DNA from 3 places in the Brevibacillus sp. 7WMA2 genome. Region 3 is predicted to be linked to each of the others. Evidence: predicted binding sites of a transcription regulator. Region 3 holds the regulator's gene; each other region holds the start of a gene.

Region 1 (5,190 bases), 130 kb from region 3:
CAAACGATTTCTGCCCCCAAACAAGAAAACCCCTCACGCCTACAGGCGCAAGGGCTTTGCCACTTCTTACAGTGACATGTATTGGTTACGCTCCCACTCGTGAACACGTGTACGGAACATATTTTTTGTTTTCAATCGTTGTAATTAGCTTAATAAATCCGCATTAAATCAACAAATTTACTTTTCACACCTTCAAAGACTATCGTATCTTTTCATCATTTTGTGGGTGAATTGTGGGTGGAATTGTGGGTGAGTCTATAGGAGCTTTATCAGTATTAGTTCAACGATTTTATCAATACATTCCATCAGTGTTCACAAGAAGGGAATTTAACGTCAGTACCAATTTGGCTGTCAGTTGTCGAACCCTCTCCAAGATTAACGAAGCTCTTTCCTTTTTTCAACTCCTCTATTTTTTGTATCTTTGTAACAACTGGCGTACCGTTCTGTTCTACTTATGAAACTGGTAATAGAAAACCTAAGAAAAATTCTTGATTTCTCGTGAAAATTAACGTTTATTTACTGTCGACCGGACTGGGTTCGAACCAGCGACCCCCACCCTGTCAATTTGGTCAAACGCCTTTACGCTAGTTAATTTAAGTGCATTAACCTTACTTTAGTGCGGTTTATGTGTAATTAAGATGATGTAAATTTACCTGATTTACTTAAGTGCGTTGTCAATTTGGTTGTCAATGTTGTCTGCCTTCTTCAACATGAAAAACGTCAGCAGAATTATCTGCCTGCTTTAACCTCCTTAATCCATATCAATAAGTCCTCCGTCATCCTTAGTATCCAAAGCGCATCATTCATTGTAGCCTTCTCTGGGTAATGAACACCCTCTATCATAGGACCCTCATTTATATGTGGGCCTAAGTCAGATGATAAGGAATACAACTGGTATATTGTTCGGAATCTAGAATATTTAAAATCTACGTTTACTAAACCGAGTTCTTTCTTGGCTACATTATCTATTATATGTCTTGGACTACTTACATTTTCTATATAGGTATCTGTACTTAATTTTTGAAGTCCTTTAAGCCATCTTGTTTCATCGTCTTTTGAATTATCAAAGATTCCAGTAATGATATTCCGACAATTAGCAATACATGAAACAGATAGACCTTTTACATAAGCTTCTAAAGCATCTTTGTAGGACTTTGCCACAATCGGAAACTCAGTTTCTAGCCAATCCATCAATAAAGAAGGATTTCTGTTTAATTCACTTGCTCCCTGATGTGTAAAAGGCCTTAATACTAATTGATAATTCGAATAACTGATGTCCAAGTTCAAAACATGTAGATTATGAACCAATTCGTGATAGTCTTTTTTAGCTTCTTTATTGATTTTTTCTAAACACTGATCATTAGAACACCCCTTGAAAATCTCTTCTAAAGGATTTTCATAAATCCAATCATTCCCTCTTAAATTTTCTGCAACTTCCTCATTTAATACATCCATAATATCTATTTCTTCTATGATGGTACCAATCAGTTTAGTGAAAGCTTCCGAATTCTTCCCATGATTATAAACCGTCTTAAGGATGGCTTTGATTGCCGAGTAAAACTCACTAAATCGAGGATTATCATTTTCATAATCTCTGCCATTATAATGGTTGAAAAAACTAGGGGTAAGAGCATAATTATATTTATTAAATAATTCACTTTGACCAGCATTAGAGAGAACTCGATCCCATTTAGTATTATTCACCGTTCGAATAATACTATTTTTACTTATAATGGTGGCAATCCTCGATAAGGAAATATCTTCTATAGTATCCAATAAAAACTCCCCCTTGATAAAATAATCTACCTTTATATTACAACAGAATGTTTCAATTAAATTAAATTAAATATCCCAAAAACTTTATAACATATTTAGTACAGCCCTTTTTTTAATTAACACTTTTTCAACACACTTATACTTAAACTTTCAATATTATAGTTTGACGTGATAACAAACTGAATTGTAGAAAATTTAAATCTCCTGCGATTAAGCAAGGGATTTATCTTTGTCTTAACAATCAATTTTTGAAAATACTTTATTTAAACAACGAGCCAATTCTCGATTTATAATATATCTCTAATCAAAGAATAAATGTGTTCAAACACAAAACGATATTGGGAGTTGCTATGAAGAAACCATATACAGTGTATGTAGTCTTTACGACCGAATTTGAAGTAAAACACCATAAATGTTTTGAAAAAGAATTTGATGTTGTTAAATATGCATCTGAAATCTCATCAAACAATAACTCAGATTGTAAGATTACACGGATTTTTGCCTTGACAGAAGTTGGAGAAATCGATGAGCTAGAATTGATTTTTAAAGGAAGACTCTTGTTAGTTGAACAACGGACTGAAAAAGAAACTGATGAAGAACCTTTTAATCCTTTCATGCCTAAATCGTCTAAGAAGGATACTGCCACTGAGAATCCCTTACCTTTTAATCCATTTAAGCAGAGATAAACTTACACCCCGTTGATCATTCTTGACGGGGTATTTGCTGTATCCCTGTTCCCACAAGCAATACATTCTATGCAATTGAAAGATGCACCGCTTAGGCTTCTATATTGACCACATCTTCTACAGGTATCCACCAGAAATCCTCATCATTCTTTAGCTTAATCTGTTTAAATTGGGAATCAAACTTATCTACCCATCCCCAAGCGGATTCTATCACGCCTCTACCCTCTTTCGTTTCTTTCCACCAGCTAATAGTAAGGGCATAGTTATACTGACGTGAGTCAGATATCCTGTAGCAAAACTCGGCCAGCTCATCCTCTTCAATGATCGGCTTCTCGATCAATTTCTTATCCTCGTGATACTGACGTAACATTGCTGCATGTTCTGGCAAAATAAACTTCGTTACAAGTGGATCAAGAATTTTACTAGCCATTAAAACATCTCCCTAAATACGAATGTGTGTTCTTATTTTATTAGATGATGAGGAGATTATGCAATGGTTAGAATTGGTATTTACACCGAATGTAAATGAAAGAAGTACTGGCAAGCCTCCAGATGGTCACATTCTTTACAGGTGTCCTCTATATACCTTCCATACATAGATTTAATATTAATATTTACATATTTGTATTAAATTGGTAATATAATGGAAATTAATAGAAAATAGGAGGAACAAAAAAAATGGCCTTTAAAAAGCTTTCTATTGCTGTAGGGATTTGTTTAGTAGTATCTGGAGGGAGTTCTGTATTCGCAAAATCTCAGGATATGAATGAACCTACTATTACACATGAAACAATAGGTGATTTGGAAATCGTTGAAAAAGTCTGGAATACTCCTGTGAATTATGATTATGAGGATGCTCTTGAAGAAGATAAGGAATCGAAATATACTCCCAAGGGTATTAGTCCTCAGTATGTCGATTTCAATGAAACCGTTTATGAAATTAGCAAAAAGGATTTATATAAAGCAAAAAGTTTTGAAACAGAAGTAACAAATAGGGGTTCGGCAAATGACTCTGTTACAAGATCAGTTTCAAGAAAAACATTTGTTACCGGAAAAGTAGGCACATCAGGTGAAACAGCAGTTAATTGGAAGCTAATTCAAGGGAAAGTAGGAATAAATGCAGAGGTTGCATTTGGAAAGGAAACTGTTGAGACTACAACTTACACCTGGACCATTCCTGCAAATACTGTTACAACTATTGAGTACGGATCAAAAGCAGTAAGCACAAGCGGAAGTATAGTGAAGTACTTCCACGGGGAGCCAAAGAAAACCACTTATGTATACACCGATTACTCATATTCCGAGTATGCTGATAAAAATCCAAAAAAATTGAGGTAGCAAAAAAACTACATGAAAAGAACACCAGTCATCCCAGCCGTTCTCATTGCTTCATTATTTCTGTTTAGTGGTTGTGCAGTAGATAAATCTCCGAGAAAAATAGACAAAATATCAGAGGAAACGATTCAGAAAGTATCCAGCAAGACCTATCAATCGATTAATGAGTACAGTAAGGAAATTGCTGGACAGCATCTAAAAACATCTGTACTTCAAATATCCCAAAAAGATACCTTGGCTGATCTTAAACTTGAAATTTCTATATCGGAATATTTAAGGGAAAAGATGGTGGATACTGAAAAACCTATTTATTTTACGTTTGGGGACGTATTGGGTAGCAAAAAAATAGGGCAGTTACTTGTTGAATCTCCTCCAGTTATTCAAATTGATTTGAGTAAAGGTAAAGAAAACACCTATACTCTTTCACAACAACTCAAATTAAAAGAGAAACCGTCAGAGGAAGAGAAAAAAACACTTTTAACTCCGGAGAATTATGAGCTACAAGTGCTCAATGAAGAAAAGTTAGCTGTAGCTGTTTTCATTGGATTGGAAACCCCAACTATTCAGAAATAAAGCGTGAAAACAAAAAAATAGCCCTCCGACAGAAAAATTAAACCGTCGGGGGGCTTTGACATTATCTTTCTCTCGCTAAATCAAAATAAAAGGGTAATTGCTATGAAGTTTGGAATGCGTAAGCCAAGTTTCAAAAAGCGTGTAGCAGCTAGGACAAGCCTAAAAAGACAGTTAGTACATCGAGCTGGATTGAAGATGCCAAGAGGCTAGGGATGGCTCAGAAATCCTAAGAAGTATGCTTATAATAGGGGGAGGATTTACAACGTTAAGGAAATTACAATCGAAGTATGTTTAGTTCTGATTCGTAGGTTTTCGAAAGTATTTCAACAACCATCTACAGAGCATCTTAAGTAGATCTTTTGCCATACTGTTACACTCCTTATCCTTGTGCAAGAGTGCTAAGCAGACGTTTTTTCATCATCTTTAAATTTTATTTTTTGTCAAGCATTATTGATGGCGAAAAGCCCTAAATAGCAAATAAAAACATCCCCAAAAATGATAAACCTAAATAAAAGATTGCTTCGTGTTTGATGACAACTGAAGATGATGTTATTTCATCTTTTTCGTTGCTATTTTTTTTCAAGAAGACGTGAAAGAATGCTTTAAAGATGAAATATCCAATAATAGCGCCTAGTGTGTTCATAATTAAATCATCTGTCGTTGTGTTTCGACTTTGAGTAAACAACTGACTTAATTCAATACATAAAGATAACAAAAATCCCGACAAGGCAACCTTTTTTATTGTTCGAAATTGTTTCCAAATCAATGGTAACAAGAATCCTAATGGTATCGTCATTATAATATTTAAAACATACGGCAT
Region 2 (5,190 bases), 1.9 Mb from region 3:
GGTATCAAAGGAACAGGACCAGCGGGCGTCTGCGCTATGCCCACCAAGGAGAATTACAACGGTAAATGGGCAACCATTACAGCTAATTTCAGAGCTTACAACAACTGGGGAGAGTCTATTGCAGACCATTCGAAGCTAATTCTAAACGGTACAAAAGACAAGCCTGAACGCTATCATGGCGTGCTTGGAGCTGATTATGAGACTGCTTGCCATGCTATCCATAAGGGCGGATATGCTACTGATCCGAATTATCCAGGTAAGCTAATTGGGTTGATCGAAAAGTACGGTCTAGCTAAATATGACAAGGAGGAAATAACGATGAAACCAGAGGTAGCGAACGAAATTATTAGCCATTTACAAGGACAATGGGCTTTTTATAAACAAATGGGGATGAAGGATGAGGCTGTGAGGATTGGACAGTTGGCAGATGAACTAAGGATTGCGAGTGGACAAGCGTCTCAAAATAAATAAACTATCTCGTTATTTATTTGTTGTGTTTAATTTTTCATTGTTTACGTTAAATTAATAATATCTTTAAAAATATGTGGATAATTGTGGGGGATATACTTATAATTAATAATATTATGTTATCTAGTATCTAAATCGACCAAGAAGGTGAAAAGAGTGATACTGAATTTTGATGAATCAGGGAATTTAGGTACGGCAGGTCGATATTTCACTATTGCTTGTGTAGGCACCCCTAATACTAAACCTCTTACCAACATCATGAAAAAATCTTCTCTAAGGGTAAAGCAAAGATTTCCTCAATTCGAATCTGAAAGAGAAATTAAAGCAAGCGATTCATTCCCAGTAATAAAAGATTATATTCTTAGGAAGATAGCTAGTAAAGATGTTGATATTAGATATGTAGTAGCAGATCTTCAGCACGTTATGGAAAGCCTTTTGAGAGATGAAAATCTACTTTATAATTATTTGTTACAATTCTTAATTGTTCCCGTTGCTAAAAGAGCAGACGTTACAAATCTAGTCCTAAATTTAGACAAAAGAACTATAAAAGTAAAATCAACAAATTCATTTGAGGACTATATAAACATTAAACTGAATTACGAATTGAACTGTAATGTTAACTTAACAGTTAACTATTTGGAGTCACAAAATTCTTACGCAATACAAGCTGCTGATTTTATCGCTAATGCTGTTTACGCTAAGTATGAATATGGAAAAGATGAGTATTATAATTTGTTTAATCACAAAATAGTTCACCGAGAGCTATTTCCGCGGAAGCTGTTTGGAACTGATAAGATTATTAATTTAAGCTCATAATGGGATATAATTTTAAGGGCTTCTAAGTAAAATAGAGTATTTACAGATGATTTCACATGTAGTAAAATCTAAATGTAGGAAATAAAAGTTACCAAAACTTAAAAGTTACCAAAACCTAAAAGTTACCTAATTTAATAAATTTGTTAATTATGCGCGAGTAAGCCCTATATAAACGTGTGAAAATATCTAACACATAAACTGCCTGTAAGGTAGTCGTTTTGTAGGCATCGCGCTTAATATATTTTTAATGATTTTTGGTTATAAATTAGTGTTGTACTTCCTATAATTATAATGACAGAGTAAACCCTCTGTATACGTGTGCAAGTATAGCGCATATTAGCTATCATGTGGGTAGCCGTTACTTGGGTATCTGTCTAAAGGGCCCCAACCATCGCGTCGGGGCTTTTACAGTTTAATTTATTAAACAAGTTTAAAAAGTTATTAGTCCCCATTAATAAAGGTTTTTTTCTATTTAAACAGCTTATTAATACCTTAAAAACAAGAGAACCCCTTCCGTATGTAGGAAGGGGTATCTTATTATCTGCTGAATTCTTGAACTTCAAAGCTTTCAATATGACTGTAGCTAATAAAGTCTTTTCTAGAATTGAAAGGTCCGATGTTGTATTTCTTATTCACGATGTATGCTTCTCTACCGTTTCCTTTTGCTCTACCTTCATACCATTCGGTAAAGTTTCTGATTTCCTCATTTGTCATTTCATATTCTTTGATTAAACCACTATCCATGTATATAACTAAGAGTGCGTTTCCAGTTGGATTAGGATTAGGCTCTGGGTTAGGATCTGGATTAGGGTTTGGTTCAGGAGAAGCATTAGTGTTCATCATTTCCATTTCATGAATATTTATAGTTGGATAACCATTAGTAGCAGTTATATTAATCCGATATTTAATATATGGAGTATTATTATTGAAAATAAACTCTTTATTTACGTATCCCTTCCAATCTTCAATATCATTTTGCGAATCTAATACAACCCATTCAGTACCATTCCATCCTTCGAAAGTCCATGTTTTAGGAGCATTTTTATCCCAGGCAGTAGGGCGTAAAGTATATTTATTAACGATTGTTTTGGTTGGGAATTCGTATGCTAGCCATCCTTGTGGTTTATCAGATTCCCATCCAATATTTGAATCAGTATGATCAAAGGCATGATAGGGAGGAGATATAGGATATTTCTGACTACTAGCACTAACAATACCTTCCGGAGATGTATTACTAGTCATTTTAGGAATCAAGTTTTTGGATGCTGGGTCTAGATCAGGATCTGGAATAGTATTTATTTTTTGACTCATTTCAAAAGAAGTTAATTTGATACTTTTTGGTTGTGAAGGGCGGTCAGATGTAACATCAGTTATATTAATCCGATATTTAATATATGGAGTATTATTATTGAATTCAAAATTTACACGCGGAGGATTCCCCCATGATACGAAATTATTTTTTTGATCTAACACAACCCACTCAGAGCCATTCCACCCTTCAAAGCTCCAATCCATAGGCATATAGTAAGGATTTGCACCGACTAAAGTATATCTATTAACGATTGTTTCAGTAGGGAATTCAAAAGCTATCCATCCTTGTGATACATTGTCAGGAGTTTCCCACTGAGATTCTGTACGATCAAATACTACAAAAGCATCTTCATTTTGATGACTAGCACTAGCAATACCTTCCGGAGATGTATTATTAGTCATTTTAGGAATCAAATTATCCGAATATATGTCTTTTGCAAAAACAAAACTTTGTCCAGACAGTACGAGAGCAAAGGTGAAAGTTAACAATAGAAAATGTTTAAGTTTAGATAAGAACATTGCTTCCTCCATAAATAAGTTCTATGTCGGCCGACACATTTGCATTATACGAGATTAAATTTCATAAAACAAAACATAAATTGAAAAATATGTAATTAATTATGGTGTATTTTGTATATTTTTAAAAAAATATTTTCTTTTTTAATTTAGATAGTCAAAAATTGTTCGTTGCATAGTCTTCTCATCATCAAATAAAATAGGAACATATATTCGTATTTAAGGAGATGTTTTGATGGCTAGCAAAATTCTTGATCCACTTGTAACGAAATTCATCTTGCCAGAGCATGTAGAAATGTTACGTCAGTATCATGAGGATAAGAAGCTGATCGAGAAGCCGATCATTGAAGAAGATGAGCTGGCCGAGTTTTGTTATAGGATATCTGACTCACGTCAGTATGACTATGCATTAACCATTAGTTGGTGGAAAGAAACAAAAAAGGGCAGAGGCGTGATAGAATACGCTTGGGGATGGGTAGATAAGTTTGATTCAACTTTTAAACAGATCAAGCTAAAAAACGACGAGGATTTCTGGTGGATACCTGTAGAAGATGTAATGAGTGTGGAAGCCTAATCAGCGATACCTTAAAGTGAACAAACTTTAATACTAATTGGAACAGCCGGATACAGCAAACCCGCCAATAAGTTTGGCGGGTTTTTTTATTAGACGGAATTTGATTTGTAAGTTTTGCTTTTAATCACGAAATGATATGCAAAAAATAAAATAGTCGAAATCAAAGGATAATAAAAAAGCTCAACAGATTTAAACATCAATAAAGCAAGTAAAGAAGCTACCAGTGTACCAAGTACGCCAAATAAGAGACGACTTTTACTTACATGATAGCAAATGATTCCTAAGATCAGGGGGATCAAAACATACATGAACAAACTTACTACTAGTACCATTCATTACACCGTCCTCTCTTATAATAATATATACGCAATCTTCATAAAATAAAAGCTTGTATGTGTATTATTTTCCAAATATAATAAAAAATGTAATATTTTATGTAATTAATTTGTTAAGGGGGTAAATTATGAAAAGTTTTTTGAGGTCTATATTTAGCTTTGTAATGGTTGCATGTTTATTTTCTGTACAAGCAGGTGGTGTATCGGCTCAGGAGGCTGATAGCAAGGTTCACGTACAATTTTCAAAGGAATTATTGGAAGAAATGAGTCGACTTTCTGAGGCCAATCCAGTAGGTCCTAAGAAACCAAGAGTGGAATATCACCTATCAAATGGTTATAAAGTGGTAAAAACATATTCAGAAAAACCAATCAAACAGCCGCGTGGGATTACCCAGTATGCTGACTCTGTGAGTAGTAAAACTACGCTTGAGTACAAAGAGCAAATTTGGGTTGGTGGCCTAAATATAGCTCAATTTAGAGGTGCCTGGAATGTGACTCTCTACCGTGATAAATCAGGAGTTACAATTGATTCATGGGATTATTTCACTGTGAACTTAAGAGGAGAGGGGACTTACTCCAAATCAGAGAAGCCTGACATTAAACGTGCTAGCGGTACTATGAGAAGTCCGGCTATTGCTCGCAGTTATGTGACTTTTACGACAAAATTTTACCAATCTGATGTAATTTGGGAGGTCCAAATTTCACCTGACAAATCAATCTCCACAAATTTAATCGAATCATAATTACAAACAGATACCAACCCCCTCCAACAATTGAGCTAAGGAGGGGGTTCTTCTATTTAAAGAAATTCTTGAATATGTCAAACGATGTCCTTACGGTAAACCTTACCCTCTCAACTCCAGTTAGTTATCATTCATCAAAACCTCTGTTTTCTCGATAAAGGATTCGACAAAGCCGACACGTAATAACGTATTAACGTAATTACGGAAGCGAGGCGAGGATAGTTGATAAAAAGTCGGTTGAAAGTGATTTTGGCCGAGCGAAACATGCAACAGCAAGATTTACTTAGGCTGATGAAAAAACCAGTTTCTCACGGCGCTATGAGCAAGATAGTAAATGGGACAACCCCTAAGCTAGAAACAGCAGCGGATATAGCGCAAGCCTTAAACGTACATATAGACGATATTTGGTTCCTGGAATGAAGATTTT
Region 3 (5,190 bases):
GTAAGTTTTTTCATCAAGAAACTCGCTAAAGAATTAGATTAAGAAGAAATCACAATTAGAAACTGCTAAAAATGATGTTGAGAAGCAGCTACATAAACTTCAGGAAAGCAAAAAGAGATGGCAATTTGCATTTGTTGAGGAGCTTCTAACAGTTGAAGAATTACGTAAGCGGACAATGGAGGAACGTGATTTAAAAACTCAGTCATTAAATGATCTGGAAGCTATTAATAAACAAATGAAAGCAAGTGCATCAAGTTCTGATGCGTTTGAATTAATGCTTAAGCTTCCAGATCTATGGCCAGTACTCAGTGATCCAGATAAAAGCAAAATGATAAGAACTATTTTTACACCATAGTTGTTAATACACCATTTACAAAAGTAGTGGCTAGAAGAGGTACACCATTTCCAGCTTCAATTGACTTCAATTGAAAGGATTAAGTACAACTAACTCTTTTTCGTTTTCCATTTGATATGAAAGCCAAGCCATACCATCAGTAAACCACCCCATAGACTAGCCAGTACATAGCAAATGGCAAGTACATATTGATGCTGATGCCAAAGGGTAAGTGTCTCTACACTAAAAGTCGAAAAGGTCGTGAAAGAACCAATAAACCCTGTTCCTACTCCTAAGGTAAACCAAGCGGGCAGTTGATTTCGGGTTAAGAGATATTGATTGAGAGCTCCCAATCCGATACAGCCTATGAAATTGACTACTAGCGTACCTAAAGGAAACGAGAGATCCCACCAGCCCGCTGTCCATGCTCCTACTAAATATCGGGATACAGCCCCCAACATTCCTGATAGTCCAACAATTAAAAAAGACATGCATTCTCTCCTTTTCCACTATTTTTCACATATATACAAACAAACTCCTACCAGTAATATTACTGGTAGGAGTCATTAGCCTATTGGCGCTTAGGGCGAACTCCATCGCCTCTATTTACTTGTAAAAACCTGTTTCACAGCACTATTGCTACGGATCATTTTGAAAAATCACATAGACTAGTGCTTAGGTTCCTCATCCTCTACATAACGGATCGAATCTAAACTAGATTTCAAGGAAGCCTTCATAGCATCAATGTATTTTTGACGAAGAACTTGTTGCTCCGTTTTTTCTTCTGGAGTTAAGCCAACACCCTTCGATTTCTTGGCTAATTCATTAATACGTTTTACTTCTGCATCAGTAACCAATGGTGATACCTCCTCAACTAACTTCTCTTTATTATAACACAAGACCAAAGGAGAGGAGATATAAATTATGGCTCCCGCTTATCGGTATACTGGAATAGCTAGATTATTTCCTGCATAAATCATGGGGCTATCTAACTGATTTTGTTTCATGATCTCATCCATTAGCTCTCTAGCTGATAGCCCGGATTCCTGTTGATAAGCTTGTGCAATACTCCACAGCGTATCACCTGGCTGAATTGTAATGACTATAGCTGCCTGCTGTGTATGGGGAGCCGCAATAGCCACCTTCTCTTTTCCAAAAATCATGCTGCCTGCTGCAAAGGATACTATGATCAGCAATAACGTTACGATTGCTTGCCCTCGCGTTATCCCTTTTCTATGATGTACCAATGTGTTCTTACTCGTCATTGTTTTTGTTTTATCTTTATATAGATTCTGACAATTGCTAGATTGTACCATCATTATCATCACCCTCACAAACGTTTGTTCTCATTTTGATAACATCATCATAATGCGAACAAATATTCCTGTCAAGCAAAAGAATCGAACTAATGTTTGTCGAACGCAAATTCTCATGGTATAATGTAGAAAATATCTGGATCGAGAGAATGAGGTGTTCGAAATGTCCAAACTCTCCAATCGCCAACAAGCGATCATTGATTTTATTCGTAAGGAAGTAAAAGATAAAGGTTATCCCCCGTCTGTTCGAGAAATCGGTGAAGCCGTAGGACTAGCTTCCAGTTCCACTGTTCACGGTCATCTCGCAAGACTTGAAAAGAAAGGCTTAATCCGCCGCGATCCTACTAAGCCACGTGCCATTGAATTATTGGACGAGACTCGTCTACAGGACGATTATGAAAGCTCCATCGTTCGAGTACCAGTGGTTGGTAAGGTAACGGCAGGTCAACCTATTACAGCTATTGAACAGGTGGAAGAATATTTTCCATTGCCAGAAAACATCGTTACGTCTGACAATGTGTTCATGTTGCGCGTTATGGGAGAGAGCATGATCGAAGCAGGCATTTTAGATGGCGATTATGTAATTGTCCGCCAACAAAATGTAGCTAACAACGGGGATATCGTGGTAGCCATGACCGAAGAGGATGAAGCAACTGTAAAACGTTTCTTTAAAGAGAAAACCCACTTCCGTCTACAACCGGAAAACTCACAGCTTGAACCAATCATTTTAGATAATGTGACGATTTTAGGTAAAGTAATTGGCGTTTACCGCCTTTTCCACTAGTGCATTGGATTTTTAACTTCTCACGTGCTTACACGTACAAACTCTTGGTGAGGATCATACTCGCCAAGAGTTTTTTACTGCTCAAATTTATTGTTTGTAACGGTTTATTTTATGCCCCACTCTACCTATCTCCTTGATACCTTTCGTGTTTCTCCTACTATTGGACTTATATTTAGGTGTAAATTAGCTGCATAGCCACTTAAAACAGTGTTTCTTTTTAGCAAATCTTCAAACAAGCCTTCTCTAATTCTGATGTGTAAACACAAATAAACCGAGATTGCCGGTTTCCCTACAGGAAATGATAGAGAATTTGACAATCTCGGTTTTATGGAATGGATCAACACTCAAAATCCAATGTAACGATCCACAATAAGTTTTACCAAGCAACAATAAAGAACCAGATAATCATGATGAGTTGGATAGAGATTTTCATAATGACACTGCTAAAGAAACCTATAAGACTTCCTATCGCTATCTTAAAAGCTCGTTCTGCCGGTTGTTTTTGCATCAGCATTTCAATTAATAATACAAATACAAATGGGAGAATAATCATACCAAATGGCGGAAACGTAAGTACACCAATAATAACACCTAATATTGACCCGATTGCTGATGCTTTTGAGCCACCATATTTTTTAACAAAGTACATATTAGTCAATAGGTCAGCACCAAATAACACCACACTCAAAATCCCCATTCCCCACCAGAAGGAAACCGGTAATCCTGCTCCAGGCTCTGCAATCGCGAATTGATATAGTAAAAAACCGCCCCATAACATAATCGTATCAGGTAACACTGGGAAGAAAATACCAGCAATACTTACACCGAATAGAAGTATAACAATCAACCATAATAAAACATCCATGTTTAACCCCCCTCTTTGTTGCATCTGACCCGTTTTCTATATGTACGTTTCAGTGCCCTCCTACGTTTCATTTTTACTTAGGAGTTTCCTTTTCTTGTTTGCGAAACGTGTCTTTTCCTACATATACATGATTCTGCTCTTTTTTATGATCTCATTTTTAGCAAAGCCTGACCTATTTACCTATAGCGCTCTTTTACCAGTTCCTTTTTCCACTTCATACAGGCAAAAGGACAGCAAGAAAAAGGTATATGGATAACAGGAAAAATATAACATTTGGAGAAATTAATACTATATACTAAATTGTCCCCGCTCCAAGCCTGTATATCCTATTTCGGAAAGGAAGGTTACAAGATGCACAAAATCGTTTGTTCTTTATTAGCAGTACCACTTGTTTTCTTACTGTCCTCGACTAGCTACGCGGCTTTAGATAAGCATAGCACAACAAAAGTAACGATTAGTAGTAATGCTTACAGCCAATATTCTATTCCATTTGCACTAACGGTAAAGGAATGGGATAGAGGTTATGGGGAAGCTGGTGTTACAGGCCCTTTTTTCCTTGCGAAAGGTGGTAGCGTAACGGTTACGTTTGATAAGAAAGTAGATTCATTGGGCTGGTATCTACTGAATGCAAATACCTACGGAGCTGAAAAAATCTACCCAAAAGGCTCTACTGTAACCGTCCCACGACATTCACATTGGATTGTTATTCTGCAAAACGCTAGCATAAAACCTGTTCCTATTACAGGCAACGTGACGATTCACTAGTCTTTTTATCACGTTATCACGCAGCACCTTCACTGATCAGTATCAGCTCTTACAGCCTCTGCATTCCCTAAAAATTGGTGTAGGAGAATGGGCTGTCGTATGCGAGGAAATGCCTTAATGCTAGCTGTATCGCATCGCCTATTTTCTTACACGCATCAATTTTCCGTTATTTAATCTTACTAAATCTTCTACCTTTATTTTCACTAATGAATGAGGAGAGCCCCCTCCCGTATAAACATACTCTAATTCTGTTATTTTCGGATCAACCAAAAAAATCGCCTCAAATCCAAAAGAAGGGACCCCACCGGCTGGATAACCTGTTGCTACTAATACTTCCTTTTCATCTGCCAAACGAGGTCTTTTTATATTGAGTCCCTTACTTACTCGTGATGTACTAGCCCGATCCTCTCCTTTTACAATGGCCACAATTAGTCGTCCATCTTCATCAATCATACAAATATTTTTAACCAGCTCCTCAATAGAAGCATTCACAGCTTTAGCCGCCTCTTCGACCGTATGGCAAGATTGATTCAGTATAAAGTGCTGGGCATCAGCAGCTTTTGCATGTAGGTACTCTTTTATTTGCAGCTCATAAGAATTCATTGATCCCTCTCCATCCTAAAATATTTTCCCCATTTTAGCTGTACCCCACTAGTTAATCAAGAGTGCAGGTGATCTTTTTTACGTAATATTCGCTGTATTTTGTTGTTTTGGTTTTTTTAACGTATAAAGCATCCCAATAAATATTAATAAAATTCCTATTGTTTGTATCATATTTGGTCGAAATCCAATAATGATCACATCTAATAAAATAGCAACAGCTGGATCCAAAAATACCATTCCTGAAATGGTTCTGGTCGATAGTTTTCGTACACTATCGAAAAACAGAAGATAAACAACACCAGTGTGGATAATGCCAGTAATGATCGCGTATGCCCAATTCTGCGGAGTTAGGTCTAAAAATACATGGTAATGGATAAAGGGAAGCAAGCATATCGCGCCAATAGCAGTTTGAATAAACGTTGTGGCATAGACACTTGCTTGTTGTATACTCTTCCCTAAAATCATCGTTACTGCATAAAAAAGAGCTGCTAGAATAGCGTACAAAAATCCTGTCATTTGAAAC

The links. The regulator LexA, encoded in region 3, represses DNA repair genes until DNA is damaged. The targets are predictions, from matches to a motif close to CGAACATATGTTCG.
Region 1: a site for LexA is predicted at 2,912-2,925, ahead of GOP56_RS07800 (YolD-like family protein). Genes of this name have one in related genera too.
Region 2: a site for LexA is predicted at 3,314-3,327, ahead of GOP56_RS23090 (YolD-like family protein). Genes of this name have one in related genera too.

What each region holds. Positions count from the first base shown of each region.
Region 1 is NZ_CP048799.1:2,039,511-2,044,700, forward strand. It holds gene GOP56_RS07790 (hypothetical protein) at 730-1,776, opposite strand; gene GOP56_RS07795 (hypothetical protein) at 2,127-2,462, shown strand; gene GOP56_RS07800 (YolD-like family protein) at 2,554-2,892, opposite strand; gene GOP56_RS07805 (hypothetical protein) at 3,141-3,800, shown strand; gene GOP56_RS07810 (hypothetical protein) at 3,813-4,370, shown strand; gene GOP56_RS07815 (VanZ family protein) at 4,837-5,190, opposite strand, start outside.
Region 2 is NZ_CP048799.1:5,317,120-5,322,309, forward strand. It holds gene GOP56_RS23075 (glycoside hydrolase family 73 protein) at 1-471, shown strand, start outside; gene GOP56_RS23080 (DUF3800 domain-containing protein) at 625-1,284, shown strand; gene GOP56_RS24150 (hypothetical protein) at 1,822-3,114, opposite strand; gene GOP56_RS23090 (YolD-like family protein) at 3,347-3,685, shown strand; gene GOP56_RS23095 (hypothetical protein) at 4,149-4,763, shown strand; gene GOP56_RS23100 (helix-turn-helix transcriptional regulator) at 4,986-5,183, shown strand.
Region 3 is NZ_CP048799.1:1,913,661-1,918,850, forward strand. It holds gene GOP56_RS07200 (hypothetical protein) at 176-355, shown strand; gene crcB (fluoride efflux transporter CrcB) at 445-825, opposite strand; fluoride riboswitch at 885-944, opposite strand; gene GOP56_RS07210 (DUF896 domain-containing protein) at 1,003-1,191, opposite strand; gene GOP56_RS07215 (cell division suppressor protein YneA) at 1,270-1,653, opposite strand; gene lexA (transcriptional repressor LexA) at 1,814-2,434, shown strand; gene GOP56_RS07225 (DUF456 domain-containing protein) at 2,811-3,299, opposite strand; gene GOP56_RS07230 (hypothetical protein) at 3,651-4,064, shown strand; gene GOP56_RS07235 (aminoacyl-tRNA deacylase) at 4,203-4,667, opposite strand; gene GOP56_RS07240 (DMT family transporter) at 4,746-5,190, opposite strand, start outside.